2 regions of the Cellulosilyticum sp. genome follow, and region 2 is predicted to be linked to the other one. Evidence: riboswitches for the same ligand, from Rfam matches in the RefSeq annotation. Region 2 holds a riboswitch; the other holds the start of a gene.
What was found. Region 2 has a riboswitch for lysine ahead of AC1VAQ_RS06335 (Na+/H+ antiporter NhaC family protein). Riboswitches for the same ligand answer to the same signal wherever they lie in the genome.
Positions count from the first base shown of each region.

Region 1: it holds a riboswitch for lysine, as region 2 does, so the genes downstream of both, dapA (4-hydroxy-tetrahydrodipicolinate synthase) here and AC1VAQ_RS06335 (Na+/H+ antiporter NhaC family protein) in region 2, are expected to answer to the same signal.

Region 1 covers NZ_CEVXFV010000056.1:14,288-22,280, forward strand. Annotated here, with positions in the region: gene AC1VAQ_RS17460 (DUF488 domain-containing protein) at 1-182, opposite strand, end outside; gene AC1VAQ_RS17465 (sialate O-acetylesterase) at 328-1,812, shown strand; lysine riboswitch at 1,939-2,132, shown strand; gene dapA (4-hydroxy-tetrahydrodipicolinate synthase) at 2,293-3,174, shown strand; gene dapB (4-hydroxy-tetrahydrodipicolinate reductase) at 3,225-3,980, shown strand; gene AC1VAQ_RS17480 (methyl-accepting chemotaxis protein) at 4,207-5,673, opposite strand; gene AC1VAQ_RS17485 (hypothetical protein) at 5,843-6,025, opposite strand; gene AC1VAQ_RS17490 (energy-coupling factor transporter transmembrane component T family protein) at 6,374-7,192, opposite strand; gene AC1VAQ_RS17495 (ABC transporter ATP-binding protein) at 7,186-7,993, opposite strand, start outside.
Region 2 covers NZ_CEVXFV010000010.1:45,686-53,678, reverse strand. Annotated here, with positions in the region: gene AC1VAQ_RS06345 (NCS2 family permease) at 408-1,706, opposite strand; gene AC1VAQ_RS06340 (amino acid permease) at 1,817-3,163, opposite strand; gene AC1VAQ_RS06335 (Na+/H+ antiporter NhaC family protein) at 3,356-4,906, opposite strand; lysine riboswitch at 5,033-5,209, opposite strand; gene AC1VAQ_RS06330 (PilZ domain-containing protein) at 5,300-5,917, opposite strand; gene AC1VAQ_RS06325 (hydrogenase maturation nickel metallochaperone HypA/HybF) at 6,477-6,818, opposite strand; gene AC1VAQ_RS06320 (FAD-dependent oxidoreductase) at 6,838-7,993, opposite strand, start outside.

The DNA of each region.
Region 1 (7,993 bases), on a different contig from region 2:
TATAAAATATGATGATGATTTAAAAACTGTTTAAGGGGTTCTTTATTAAATTGTGGATGAAATGCCGAATATGCCATTGTGCGTACATCTATTACAATACCAATATGGTATTTCTCTAATAATGCTAAAAAACTTTCTTGTGTATGGTGGGCATAACCAATTGTATAAATAAATTTTCTCATAAATACTCCTTATATATTGTTATTTTTTTCTAAAAACATTAAACTAATCTTGATATTAACTTTATATTTATTAGTTACTATAAACATATTATAACAATTTATACGCTACTATGAGTTGCGTAATAACGAAAGGATGGCAACGCTTATGGCAGAAAGTTCTTTACAGATTGCACCTGTATTTGGTGAACATATGGTACTACAACATGGTATGCCACTTAAAATTTGGGGAAGTGGTCCTGAAGGTCAGGCCGTAACACTTAAAATACAAGACCAACAAATTACTACTATAATTAAAGATGGTTATTGGGAGGTTACTCTCTCACCACTTTATTTAAGCTCACCTACAACCTTAACCATTTATACTACTAATGAAAGCATTAGCCTCAAAGATATTTTAATCGGAGATGTTTATCTTGCTAGTGGTCAATCTAACATGGCTATGCCACTTCGCGATACACAGGATGGCACTAGCCTACTTGAAGGGCCCTTTTCATCTAATATACGTATCTGCGATATGGTTGCCAGACATTATAAAGAAGGCACTTGTTATTTAGGTGGAAATGATGAAATGGGTTGGGAAATTAAATCTACTGATTTAATATGGAAAATTCCTTCTAAAGAAAGTATTAAAAATTTCTCAGCCATCGCTTATCATTTTGCTATGGAAATTCATGAAACACAAAATATCCCTGTTGGCATTATTAACTGCTCTTGGGGAGGAAAATCCATTTCTTGCTGGATTCGTGAAGCTTACTTTATGAAAGATCCAGAGCTTAAAGCTTTTTATAAGGAGTTCAAAAAGAATCTATCTGCTGTAGATATGTTGCAGTATACAAAAGATTTTACAGAGTATGTTTTAAATGCCCAACGTTTTATTCATGGTGAAACAGATATTTGGCCACTAGAGCCTTTTGGTCCACTATGTTCAGAAACACCAGGGCGCTTATATGAAAGTATGCTCTCTAGACTTATTCCTTTTACCTTTAAAGGCGTTATCTGGTATCAAGGTGAAAGTGACGAACTACGTGCTAATCTTTATGAAAAACTCTTTACAGCCCTTATTCATAACTGGCGTGATGACTTTCAAAATCCTACACTGCCATTTTTCTTTGTTCAGTTGCCTAGCTATAACACCACAGCAAGTGAAGACCCATGTTTATGGGCTTATTTAAGAGAGGCTCAAGCTAAAGTTGCAAATACACTGCCTTTTACTTATATGGCTGTTACTTTAGATTTAGGTGAAAAAGATAATATTCATCCGACTCATAAAAAGCCAGTTGCACACCGCCTTGCTTTACTTGCACGTCACGCTATTTACAAAGAAGAACTTTTAGTACAATGTCCTATTTTAAAAGCTGCCACATTAGAAGGTAAAATCTTAAAGCTCTTCTTCCTACATACAGGTGATGGTTTGCAAATAAATGGCAATTCTCTCCAAGGGCTTCAAATAAAAGATACACTTGGACAAATTAAATATTGCCAAGCTATTGTTCGAGAAAATCAACTCCTTATAGATTGTCCGAATATATATGAAATAACTGAAATTCGCTATGGTTATGCAAGTTATAGTGAGGCTAATCTTGTAGGAAGCAGTGGCTTACCTGTTACACCATTTAAACTCACTATTTAAATCTAAGGGGCTAAACTTTAACTCTCATTTAGCCCCTTGTTTTAAGTAACATAAAAATATTTTAATTTTACTTTTTATATTGACTTTTTTTATTTTAAGTGTTATATTTTACACAATTCAATAAATAATTGACGTAGAGGTGCGAAGGCTATCAGTAGGCTTTGGGATTTATGCAAGTAAAGAAGAACAAAGCAGAAAGGAGTATTCGCCGAAGGATAAATACCTTGCAGTATTTATTACTGGTTGTACGGTTAAGAGCCTTACAACTGTCATTTTTAGAAAATAAATTGATTTTCTAAGGATGGAGAGCTACTTATGATTTCATCATATTATTTTTAGATGATTAACGTAGCCAGCCTCTATATGCTGGTTTTTTTATTGCATCCACTTCTACCAAATACTAGAAGTGACCACCTCATGTTCTATTACATAATATGGTAGTAGAGACATATTACTACACAAAGAAGGGAAGTATAAATTATGGCAATATTTGAAGGTGCAGGTGTAGCTATCGTTACACCATTTTATGAAAATGGAGATATTAACTTTGGACAATTAGAAAAACTTATTGATTATCAAATCGATAACGGTACAGATGCAATTATTATTTGTGGTACAACAGGTGAAGCTTCTACAATGTGTGATGAGGAACATTTGGAATGCATCAAAATTGCTGTTGACCGTGTTAAGGGACGTGTCCCTGTTATTGCTGGTACAGGAAGTAATGATACAAGACATGGTATTGAACTTACTAAAAATGCAAAAAAATTAGGTGTAGATGCCTCACTTCAAGTCACACCTTATTATAATAAAGCAACCCAAAAAGGTCTTATTGAGCACTTTACAGCTATTGGCCGTGCAACTGACCTTCCTATGATTCTTTATAGTGTTCCTAGCCGTACTGGTGTAAATATTACACCTCAAACAGCTTATGAACTTTCTAAATTTGATTTTGTAGTAGGTCTTAAAGAAGCAACAGGCAATATTTCACAAGTTGCCCAGATTGCTGCACTCTGCGGCGATCGTTTACCACTCTATTCTGGAAATGACGATCAAGTTATTCCTATCCTTTCATTAGGTGGTAAAGGTGTCATCTCTGTACTTTCTAATGTTGCCCCACAACAAACTCATGATATGGTCCGCCTTTACTTAGACGGTGAAAGAGAAAAAGCACTTCAACTCCAATTAGACTTTTTACCACTTATTGCGGCGCTCTTCAGTGAAGTCAATCCTATTCCAGTAAAACAAGCACTTAACCTTATGGGATGGGAAGCAGGTCCTTGTAGATTACCGCTTACAAGCTTAGAACCTCAAAATGAAGCTAAATTAAAACAAGCACTTATTGATGCTAAAATTTTATAAACAAAACTGCGCGTCTCACAGTCTTGTTACTTCTAGAAAGGATGAATCTTATGATAAAAGCATTAATGCATGGTTGTAATGGTAAGATTGGGCAAACCATTGCACGTATTATTTCAAATCACGAAGGCATTGAACTAGTAGCAGGTGTCGATCCTTATTTAGGTACGCCTAATACTTTCCCCGTTTTTGCTACGCTAGAAGAATGTAATGTACCTATAGATGTAATCATTGATTTTTCCACTGCTAAAGCCGTACCTGCACTTTTAGACTATGCAGTAAATAGCAAAACCCCTATCGTCGTATGTACAACAGGTCTTTCAGATGCAGACATCGAAAAATTAAATACTGCAAGTAGACAAATTCCAGTCTTTTTCTCAGCCAATATGTCTTTAGGTGTTAATTTACTCATTGCCCTTGCTAAAAGGGCAACTGAGGTTTTAAGTGATAGTTCTTTTGATATTGAAATTATTGAAAAACATCATAATCAAAAAATTGATGCACCTAGTGGTACAGCACTTGCTATTGCTGATGCAATTAATAGTAGCTTGTCTGAACCTTACGATTATCGTTATGATCGCACGACCATACGTGAAAAACGTCCAAAAAACGAAATTGGCATCCATGCTGTACGTGGTGGTACTATCGTAGGAGAACATGAAATTCTTTTTGCTGGTAATGATGAATTTATTACCCTTAAACATCAAGCAACTTCTAAAGAGGTTTTTGCAGTAGGTGCACTTAAAGCTGCTAAGTTCTTAGCTGGTAAGGGTCCTGGTCTTTATAATATGGAACATCTTTTAGGATAAAAAAAGAGATAGATTTTACCATAAAATGAAGTGCCTCTGTCAAGTAGATAGGGGAAATAATAAAAAATTTGTGTCGCCAATCACACTTTTATCAGAAAGAGCTAGTATAGCACTTAAATAAGCTTTATTTCCTGACATAAAAAATACTCCTCCTTATGGTAGACAGTTTTATTATTTAAACTGTCTACCATAAGGGGAGCATATCAAAATCTATCTCTTTTTATATTTATTTTTTTAATTGATTAGATACTTCTACAAGTTGTTGCACATATCCCGTTGCTAATTGAGCATTTTCTAGATTACTAAGTGCAATAGAATTCGCCTCTTCTGCACTTGCATTTGTTTCTTCACTTACTGCTGAAATTTCATTAATACTTTCAACAATATTATTATTTGAGTTTACAATTTGATCTACCTTTTCATGAACTGCTTCTACTTTTGTATGAGACGCTGCCATTTTTGTAAGCATCTCATTAAAGATATCTTTTGTTGTATTAACAAGTTCATTTTGCTCCTTATTAATTTCATTTAACTCTTTAACAGCGCCTTCTGCTTGTATTACCTTTTGCTCAAGTTCTAAGATTATTGCTGAAATATTAGCTGTTAACTCTTGTGTTTGATTTGACAACTTTCTAATCTCATCTGCTACTACACTAAAGCCTTTTCCTGCTTCTCCAGCTCTTGCACTTTCAATAGCTGCATTTAATGAAAGCAAATTAGTTTGTGTTGAAATACCTGAAATAAGTTCTGTAATCCCATATACTTCCTTAGACTTATTTTTTAATTCTTTCATAATGTCATAAGTGTAGGCATTCTGTGTATTCACACGTATTGTTTTTTCAGTAACAGTATTCATCATTTGTGCCCCTTGCTTTAATGACTGTTGCGCTTCTTCCGAAATGCCTTTTACAACTATAAAATCGCTAGCTGTTTCTTGGATGAGTGTACCAATCACTTCAGTCATTTCAGTTTGTGCCTGAATACTTGTAGTTACGTCTTCAGAACCTGTTGCAATTTGTGTGATAACCTCATTAACTGTTTCTGAAGAGGTAGCAAATACATTTACAACTTCACTTACTTTATTGGTATTCTGATCAAGTACACCAATAGCCATAAAAATATCTTGTAAAAGTATATTCTGCTTATCCATCTCTGCTTGTACCCTTGCTGTATTCTCTGCTTGTAATTCATTAATTAAACTTACCAATTTATAATAGCCATATGAAAATACAATAATGGCACCTACTGTAACCATATAAGCCGTTGTAAGTCCCGAATGCCATTGTTTTCTCACAAAAATACGAATTAGCAAATCCATGCTGTTAATGATTACGACTAGTATATTGGCAGATTTAATAAGCCTCTCATCTAAATATAACACACAAATAAGTAAAATAGCTAATCCTGTTACAAATACAAAATTATCTTTAGCAAATAACAGCCCCACAGCATACATTAAAAGATAACTATACATTCCAATCCATTTAATGTGTTCACTGCTCTTATCTTTTAAATATGCAATGTTTATGCACATATTTGCTAAAAACATTATAGCTATAATACCCATTGTCTTAGCTATACTATTGTTTCCTAACATATATTCTTTAATATATCCTACATAAAGTGACATTGCCGCAAATGAACCAATAACAAAGAATACTTTATTTATTTTTATAAGTCCCCTATTTTCCACCCTATAACTCCCTTTCAATGTTTTCTTTGTTATTTTAACATATCATAAGTTATTCTTTCTACTACTTTTGTCATATATTGTAAATTTTTATATTTCTTATATATAGGTACAAAAAAAACTACTTAAAGCTATTTTCAGTACTTTAAGTAGTTCTTACTATATAAAATAATTAATTTGCATTAGTTGATTGATATGCTAAATCACATTTATCTTGCAATATATTGAAGTCATTTTCTTCATGGTGTTGAATAATGCTTTCTCTTAAAATATCATTCTCATATACAATTGTTACATAAACACTTTTCTGCCCACCTTTTGCCCTATAGTAACACATCGTTTCTCCTCGTCTCATTTTAATTCCTCCATTTACTCTTCCTGTTATTCACTTTATCCATGTCCGATTCATGTCTTTTTATGTCTTTTTTTATCTTTAATATCATTATACACGAAATCGAACATTTGTTCTAGTGTTTTTTTATTTTACTTTATTAATTTATGTACAAGCCTACTAATTTATAACCTATCTTTTAATATAGGTTTCACATTTATAAATTTTAGTTATTCATAGTTTTAGTAATGTGAAATCATTAAAAGCCCCTTTATACACTGTCTATTTCAAAGTCATAGCTGATTTCTCCATAAACAAAAAATGGTTAGCATATTGTTTAATTAATATGCTAACCATTTTTTATACTATCCTTTATATAAAGGGGTTATAAAAACGCCCTCCATTGCTTTTCATTAATATAAATACTACAACTACAATCATACTCATAACTGCTATAGCTATATAATCCCTACTTTTAAAAGGTTTACCACTATACCATGTACGTTTCTTATTTTTTCCAAAAGCACGTAGCTCCATAGCTGCACTTATCGTTTCAATACGTTCTAAACTTGAAAAGATAAGTGGTAATAAAATACTTCCCATATTTTTAAGGCGCTTTCCAAGCTTCTCATTACGAGAAAGATCAAGCCCTCTTGCTTGCTGTGCAAATGCAATATCTTGATAATCTCTTTGAATATCAGGAATATATCGTAATGCTATAGCCACTGCATATGCTAATGAATAACTTACCCCTATACGATTTAAAGAGGCTGCAAATTCACTTGGTTGCGTCGCCACCATAAAAATCAGTGCAATTGGTATCAGCGCAAAATACTTAACTGTAATATTAAATTGATAAAAAAGCTGCTCTTTGGTTACTGTGTATGGACCTATTATATGAAATAAAGGTGTATTGGTCCCATAAATATTTGTACCTTCTTGTGGGGCAAATATAAAAATTGCCACATTATTAATCATTAAAAATACCAGTATAAAATAAAATACTACTTCTATATCCTTAAATGGAATCTTAGAAATTTTAAAGAGTACTAAACTAAATACTAGAAGTACAATAAGTACACGTGTGTCATAAGTAAACATTGTTGCTAATGCATATAATATTAAACATATTAATTTCGTTGCACCCGTTAGCTTATGAATAAAGGATTCTTTTTCTATATATCCTAACATCTTGTGTTCCTCTCCTCTTCAATGAAACATTTTACAAAGTCTTGTGCATTTTTCAACTCAGCTCTTAAGGCTAATTCATATAGTGAAGTCATTTTTAAGCTTGCTGCACCTACTAAATCTTCATTCGTTAATACTTCATAGGCCGCCTGATCAGCTAAGAGTTTCCCCTCTGAAAGTACAAGTGCACGACTTGTATACTCTAACATCAAATGCATATCATGCGTTATCATTAAAATTGTAATACCTTTTTGGTTAAGTTCTTTTAAAAATTGCATCATCTCTGTATAATGCTTATAATCTTGTCCTGCAGTTGGCTCATCTAAAATAATAAGTTCCGGCTTAAGCACTAAAATAGAAGCAATAGTGACACGTTTCTTTTGCCCGTAACTTAAAGCTGAAATTGGCCAGTTACGTTTGCGGTACAGTCCACAAATTTTAAGTGTCTCATAAACCTTTTCCTTTATAATCTCTTCAGAAACGCCTCTTAATCTTAATCCCAATGCTACCTCATCAAAGATCATATTTTTAGAAATCATCTGATTTGGATTTTGGAGTACAACACCAATATTTTCTGCACGTTCCTTGATACTTTTATTTTTAAGGTCTTCCCCTTTAAATAAAATTTTCCCTTCTGATGGACGATAAAAACCACAAATCAATTTTGATAAAGTTGATTTTCCAGCGCCATTTCTTCCTACTAAACTTATCATTTCTCCCTTGTAAATATCAAAAGAAATGTCTTCTAATATATTTTTCTTTCCTTCATAAGAAAAGCTTACATTCTTAAAGCTTAAAAGAGCC
Region 2 (7,993 bases):
TCTTTTTATCTTTTAGTGGTGTTCTTTTTCATGCTTTAACTGTTCTAATACACGTACAAAACGTGCATTTAAAACATCTAAATAGCTCTTTGCTTTGCTTTTTTTCATCTTAGTCTCCTTTGGTATACCTTAACCTTAGTATTAACCACAATCAATCTATTCTATGCATAACCTTAATCTAACATTTTTTATGTTTAAAAGGAGTATCACGCATTATATAAATCCGCAATACTCCTTTTATCTTTTCTAAATTGGGCTATTTTATTTCTATATACTATTTAATTAAGCCCCTTATATAGAGAAACCAACTAAAAACCTGAAATATACATCTAGGTAAATTGGTTTCTCCCAATGATTTCACATTACTAAAAACTATGGATAACTAAATTTTATAAATGTGGAACCTATTATACTACTAAAAACTTTAATATAAAGATAAAGCCTACCACATATGTTGCAATGCTAATTTCTTTATATCTGCCTGTTACAAGCTTTAAGATAATATATGAAATCACACCAAATACAATCCCATCTGAGATTGAATAAGCTAATGGCATCATAATTAATGTTAAGAATGCTGGAATAGCTTCTGTAAAATCTTCAAGATCTATCGACTTAATAGGTTCAATCATAAAGAGCCCTACTAATACTAAAGCTGACGCTGTGACAGCTGATGTAATGACACCAAATATTGGCGCAAAGAATAATGAAATAAGGAACATAACCGCTGTTGTTACTGCTGTAAGTCCTGTTCTTCCTCCTTCTGCGACACCCGAAGCACTTTCTACGAATGTACTTACAGTACTTGTTCCAAGACAAGCCCCTACTGTTGTACCAATAGCATCTGCAAATAATGCTTTTTTAACATTTGGTACTTTTCCTTCTGCATCTAACATTTTAGCCTTTGTTGCAACACCTACTAAAGTACCAATTGTATCAAACATATCCATAAATAGTAATGTACATAATACAATGACCATATCTACTGTAAATATATTATGCCATTCAAATTTAAATAAAGTTGGCGCAAGTGAAGGTGGCATACTTACAATACTGGTTGGTAAGTCTACAACACCCATAGGAATACCAATTACCGCTGTAATAAGCATTCCAATAAATAATGCCCCTTTAACATTTCTAACAAGTAAAATACCTGTAATAACAATCCCGATAATTGCTAAAAGTCCTGGGCCTGATGTAATATTCCCTAAGGCTAAAATTGTCCCGCCATCTGCTGGATGAACTACAACGCCCGCACCTTCTAAACCAATAAGTGCAATAAAGAGTCCAATCCCTACAGCAATTGCTTGTTTAATACTTGTAGGAATTGCATCCACTATTGCTTCTCTTACATTAAAAACTGTTAATAAAATAAAAATTAAACCTTCTAATAAAACAGCTGTTAATGCAAATTCAAAAGTATATCCCATTCCTAAAACTACTGTAAAAGCAAAATAGGCATTAAGTCCCATTCCTGGTGCCTGTGCAAATGGTAATTTAGCATAAAGCCCCATTAACAACGTTGCTACTACAGCTGATAATGCTGTCGCAGTAAATACAGCACCTTGATCCATCCCTGCTGCAGATAAAATAGATGGATTTACAATAAGAATGTATGCCATTGTCATAAAAGTTGTAAGACCAGCTACAATCTCTGTTTTGATAGTTGTATTATTTTCTTTTAATTTGAAATATCTTTCAATCATTTTTTCACTCTTTCTAGTTGTTTTCAGCACGTAAAATAATAGCATACATTTTTTGACATGGCAACCATTTTTTCGAACCTTTCTTATGTTTTTTATATCATCATTCGGTTTTATGCCATATGCTCAGTAGATACCTGTTGATAAATATAGAACGGAATACCCACAAACATTAAAATAAATACCCACATGGCCGATTCAGCACCTGAACCATAAATAATATAAATAGTATATGCAAAAGCTAAAAGCTGTCGTATATTCTTCCAAATAAACCCACCGATATGTGCCGGCTTATGTTTTAAAGTCAGTATGATTTCAGCACCAGTCGTTAAAGCATAAGCAGGAATAAATGAAAGCGTTGCCAGATTCACCATAAAGTCAAAAGCTGCTGTCAAAGTGGATACATAGTTTAAAATTAAAATCAAATTCGTACAAATTCCCGTGATGATAAGCGACGTATAAGGCGTTTGATAACGCGGATGTACCTTTGCAAAGAAGTTTGGAAATATGCCATCTTCACCAGCTGCAAAGGAAAGTCTTGCTGTTGTTAAAACCCAACCTGAAAGTGCACCTGTGGCAGAAATAATAATACCTAGTGCAATAAAACCCCCGCCCCATGTAGCACCTGTAATTTGATTAATAATTGTCGCAAGTGGTGCACTAGAAGCTGCAAGTTCCCCTTGTGGTAAACTCCCCATTGCAAGTATTGAAATAACTAAATAAATTACTGCTACAAATGCCGTCCCTAAAAAAGTACTCTTTTTAATATTCACCTCTGGATTTTTAATTTCGCCCCCAGAAATAGAAGCACTTTCAAGTCCTATGAAGGACCATAATGTGACCGCTATGGCTGCCGGCAAACTACTAAGACCTCTAACGGATTCCGATGAATACGTCTTTAAATAAGTAGGCTCAAAACCTATAATTGCCACTATCACAAATACAACAATTACAGCTAGCTTCAATATAGTACTTATAATGCCTATATAACCAGCCTGCTTCACACCTAAGCAGTTAATAAAAGTAAAAAGCCATAAAATACCAGACGAAATTAAAAATGAAACTAAATTATTTGTTGCAATCCCAGGAAAGAATACTGTCACATAGCGAATAATTGCTGTAATAATTGCTGCATTACCAATCCACGAACCAATCCAAAATGTCCATGCAACGAGAAAAGCCATAAATTTTCCATAAGCCTTGTCTACATACACAATAGGACCGCCTGTCTCTGGATAAAGCGTTCCTAAATTTGCAAAAGAAAGGGCTAACATCACAGAACCAGTACCTGTAATCACCCAAGCCCACATATTGGTATACGGATTTGCAACCTGAGCTAATGTCTGAGGTGAGGTAAAAATCCCCGAGCCCATCATATTTCCCACAACAATAGCTGTTGCAGCCCCTAGCCCAAGTTCACGTTTTAATGTTTGAGAGGGTATCTTTTCTTTTTTTTCCATAACTTTGTCATCCTTTATTTCAATTTTTCTCTGTCAATTATGCTTATTTTGTCATTTCCCTCTATTATTTATGCCTTATTCTCTTTTTCTCTTCCTAAAAAAAAGATGCTTGAACACCCTTCTTGGCGTGCTCAAACATCTCTTTAATCATTCATCCTTAATTATTCATTTTTAATTAGTCTTACTTAACTATTAATGCTGTACTGCTTTTTTACTTCTTCTATAAAGTACAAATAAAATAATTCCAAGTAAAAGCACTGAACTGCCTAATGTAAGCCATACGTTTGCTGTAAAGCCTGCAACAATATAACCTACAACACAACACGCTGCTACAACTAAAGTATATGGAATTTGAGATGAAACGTGATCAATATGTTTGCATCCTGCTCCTGTTGAAGAAAGAATTGTTGTATCTGAAATTGGTGAGCAGTGATCACCAAATACAGCACCAGCAAGTGTTGCTGCAAGAGAAACTGTTACAAGTTGTGGTGCCACAGCACTACAAATCATTGTGACAATAGGAATAAGGATTCCAAATGTTCCCCATGAAGTTCCCATAGCAAAAGCAAGTCCACCAGCTATTAGGAAAATACCAGCTGGAATAAGTTGTGGTGGCATATGAGAAGCCGCTACAAGACCACCTACATATTCGCCTGTATTTAAAAGATCACGGCATACCCCACTAATTGTCCAAGCAAGTGTTAAAATAATGAATGCACCTACCATTGATTTCACACCCACACTAATACCTTCCATGAAATCCTTGAAAGAAAGTACTTTACGTGGTACGAAGAGTACGAAAGCTACAAGTAACGCCCCAAAGCCTGCCATCGCAAGTGCTGGACCTGCATCAGTATTTCCAAATCCTTGCGCAAGCGTCATACCACCTTCAAAGTATCCACCTACATAAAGCATTGATAAAATCGCTAAAATGATTAATGTAATAATTGGAATTAGTAAGTCAAATACACATCCTTTAGATGAAACTTTCATATTTGCAAGCTCATCGCCGCCTTCTTGGTCCATTCCCATACTTAAAGAACCTTTGCTACTTCTAGCTTCTTCTTCAAACTTAGCCATTGGTCCAAATTCAATATCTGTCACACAAAGTACAATCACCATAATCAATGTTAAAATCGCATAAAGGTTAAATGGAATTGTTGCCATGAATGTTTCCATTCCATTAAGCGGTGTCCCATTTACATCTAACCCACCCATTTGAGAAATAACTGAAGCTGCCCATGATGAGATTGGTGCGATAATACAAATAGGTGCTGCAGTAGCATCAATAATATATGCTAGTTTTGCACGTGATACTTTGTATTTATCTGCTACTGGTCTCATAACAGTCCCAATTGTTAAACAGTTAAAATAATCATCTATAAAAATCAGTGCCCCTAAAACAGACGTCCCAAGCTGTGCACCTTTTTTAGATTTAATTTTATTACCAGCCCATTCACCATAAGCTCTTGAGCCACCTGCCATTGTAATAACAGCTACAAGTGCCCCTAAAAATCCTAAAAATAAAATAATCGATGCATTATCACCAAGTTTCTCTGCCATTAAACCAAAGGTTACATCAACAGCCTTTACAATGCCACCACCTGTGCTAAAAGCATAAATAAGTGTTCCAGAGAAAATCCCTACGATTAGCGCTGAAATAACTTCTTTTGTTACAAGCGCAAGTACAATCGCGATAACTGGTGGAATAATTGATAAAAATCCTACATTAATTGCGTCCATATGTATGTCTCCATTCTGCCATTTAGTCTAACAAAAAAAGTCCTGAGCATACCACTCAAGACTTCTTTCTAAAAAGCATATGAACATAGTCTTAAAACTATTTTCATCTTACCTTATTATCCGTTCTCTCGTGATAGCTCTCCACAAACCAAGTTTGTGACAGTGTTATATATATTCTATATAACCCCAACGCTATAGTCTTAAAGCATAAACTATAGGTTTCGGCGAATTCTCCTTTTTATTTACTTCAACGTGCTTACCTCTGTAAATATACTCTTAGAAATCGCAACCTCTATCTACTCTTTATTTAATTGTTAGCTGAGTAAAACTATATACTATATAGTATAAAAAGTAAAGCTTTATACTAAAGTTTATATTTTCTAAAGTTTCACTTTATTTATTGCATCTAATTTGCTGTAACTGCAAGCCCACAATTTCTCTCTCCAATATCATTTCACTACTTCTTGCATATGGCTTAAATTGACAATGATAGGTAAATGTAATACGTTCTTGACTATAACGTTCCCTAACAACTTCAAATTCTAAGTCTAATTTTTCATTTTTTAAGGTTATTAAATGAATAAACCCATTCTTAGTCACAAGAGGTGTATCCGTTTGAAAACAGATACCGCCTAGTGAAATATTCTTCAAAATCACTTCCTGCTCTTTATTATTGGCAGTAATCATTACTTCATTGACGTATTCTACACGTTTAATTTCACGAAGTTCTTTTTTCTCCAGTTGAATATCTTTTAAGTATAAAACGCAAATAACCCCCGGTACATTAAAAACTTTGACCTGGCTTTCAAAGCGTCCTGTATTGGCACAAATAGATAACACAACCTTTGAATATTTCTCTGCGGTAAAAGTGCTATCATTAATTTGTACATATAGACCTTCTGCCCCATGAGGTCTATAGTACTCTACCTCATGGACATTCATATTATTTCCTATCAGTTCAACTCTTTGTGCGACTTTTAATGTTTTAAGTAATAAAGTATGTTTTGACACGTTGTTCTCCCTATTTTTTTATCTTATATTTCCTTTTTAAACAATAGTTTAACATTTTTATTATATGTTAATTTAGCCTATTTTTCAATTATTTTACATCTCATTACAAGAAAAATCTGCCACAAATTAATCTTGTGGCAGATTAAGGAGAATGTATACCAGTTTTAATCTCTATACATCTGTGTGACAGGTACTATATTTTCATCAATTTCTTGAAAAATATCTCTGCCCTTTAAATTCAGCCGTTCTTCTAATGCACAATAGTCCTTAGACGAGTAATTCATTAATGTGATTCCTTTAACATGCTTAAATAAGAAAAACATACTTTGATCTTTTCTTTTGTACAACGTCACATCGTGGATACTGGGCACATTATTAATTAAAATACTAATCCTGCCCTCATCCCGTACTACTTCATAATTACTGGGCTCTAACCATCTGATTGCCATGGTACCACCTGCACTTCATATCTTTTGTATAAAGTATGCATGTCACAGATTGTCTCATTCCATAAAAATGCTAACACCCTTTTAGTACAACTTTAACATTTTTCTAATATCTAACAAGCAATGATTTCTTTTATCATAAATTCCTTTCCACCTAAAAGCTCCCAGTTTTCACTCTGACACTTTGGACATTTCCCTTTACTTGCTAAAACATTAAACACCTTCTGACACGCTAAACAAATACCATTACCAGGCAAAACCTCTATTTTAAGCTTAGTATTTTGAAGCAATGTCCCCTCTACGGCTGCCGGATAACATGCTTCAATATATTGGGGAATCATTGAAGATAATTCACCAATTTGTAATACTAATGTATCAACTTTTGTAAGATTATTACTTCTAGCAAACTTCTCAACGGTCTTTATAATTTCTATCACAACACTTAATTCATGCAACGACTTCACCTCTTATAAACTACTTATGTTTCTTTTTAAATACTGATTTCACACTCTTCTTCATTTTCTTCGCTATAATTCTTGCTTGACGTTTTGCTGCATATTTAACAACCACTGGCTTCATTGCATTAATTTCCATCCCTGCACTATCATATTTGCGAACAAGTGAAATGGCCTCAAATTGACATTTTGTTGTACAAACACCACAGCCAACACATTGATAATCATCAACCACCGCTACACCACATCCAAGACAACGTTTTGTTTCTTCTTTCACCTGTTCTTCTGTAAAGGTAAGGCGTAAGTCTTTAAAGCTCTTTTGCGTTTCTTTTGTATGATGTACTTTTTGTCTAGGCATACGGTCATAGCTACTTAAATCTAAATTGTCTTTATCAAACATTTCATAATCGATTTCACGCCCTATGGCAATATTATCACCTTGAAGATAACGGCGAATTGAAATGGCGCCTTGTTTACCTAAAGCAATTGCATCAATTGCAAACTTAGGACCTGTAACAGCATCTCCACCTGCAAATACATCTTGTTCACCTGTTTGGAATGTTAATGGGTCTGCTTTCAACGTTTGATTTGGATTTAATGTCATTTGAGATTGTTCAAGCAGTCCTCCCCAATTCATACTTTGACCCACTGAAACAATCACATAATCAGCGTTTACAAATTTCGTTTCATTTTCATCAAACTGAGGATTAAACTTCCCTTTATGGTCAAATACGCTTTGACATTTTTTAAATTCAACCCCTATAACGCGTCCATTTTCTTCTACTATGCGCTTTGGTCCCCACGCATTTTGAATCATAATGTCTTCAGTTAATGCCTCTTCTATTTCCTCCTCAAGGGCAGGCATCTCTTGTCTTTTTTCTAAGCAATACATTTCAACCTTCTTAGCACCTACTCTTGTAGCTGTACGTGCCACGTCAATAGCGACATTACCACCACCGATGACAACGACTTGCCCTGTCATATCTACTGCTTCACCTAAGTTGATTTGTCTTAGGAAATCCACACCTGTCATTACGCCTTCTGCCTTTTCTCCTTCAAGCCCTAGCTTTCTGCCACTATTTGCACCAATTGCAAGATAAAATGCTTGATATCCCTCTTCTCTAAGATTTGCAAGTGTGACATCTTTACCTACCTCAATACCTTCTTTAAAAGTA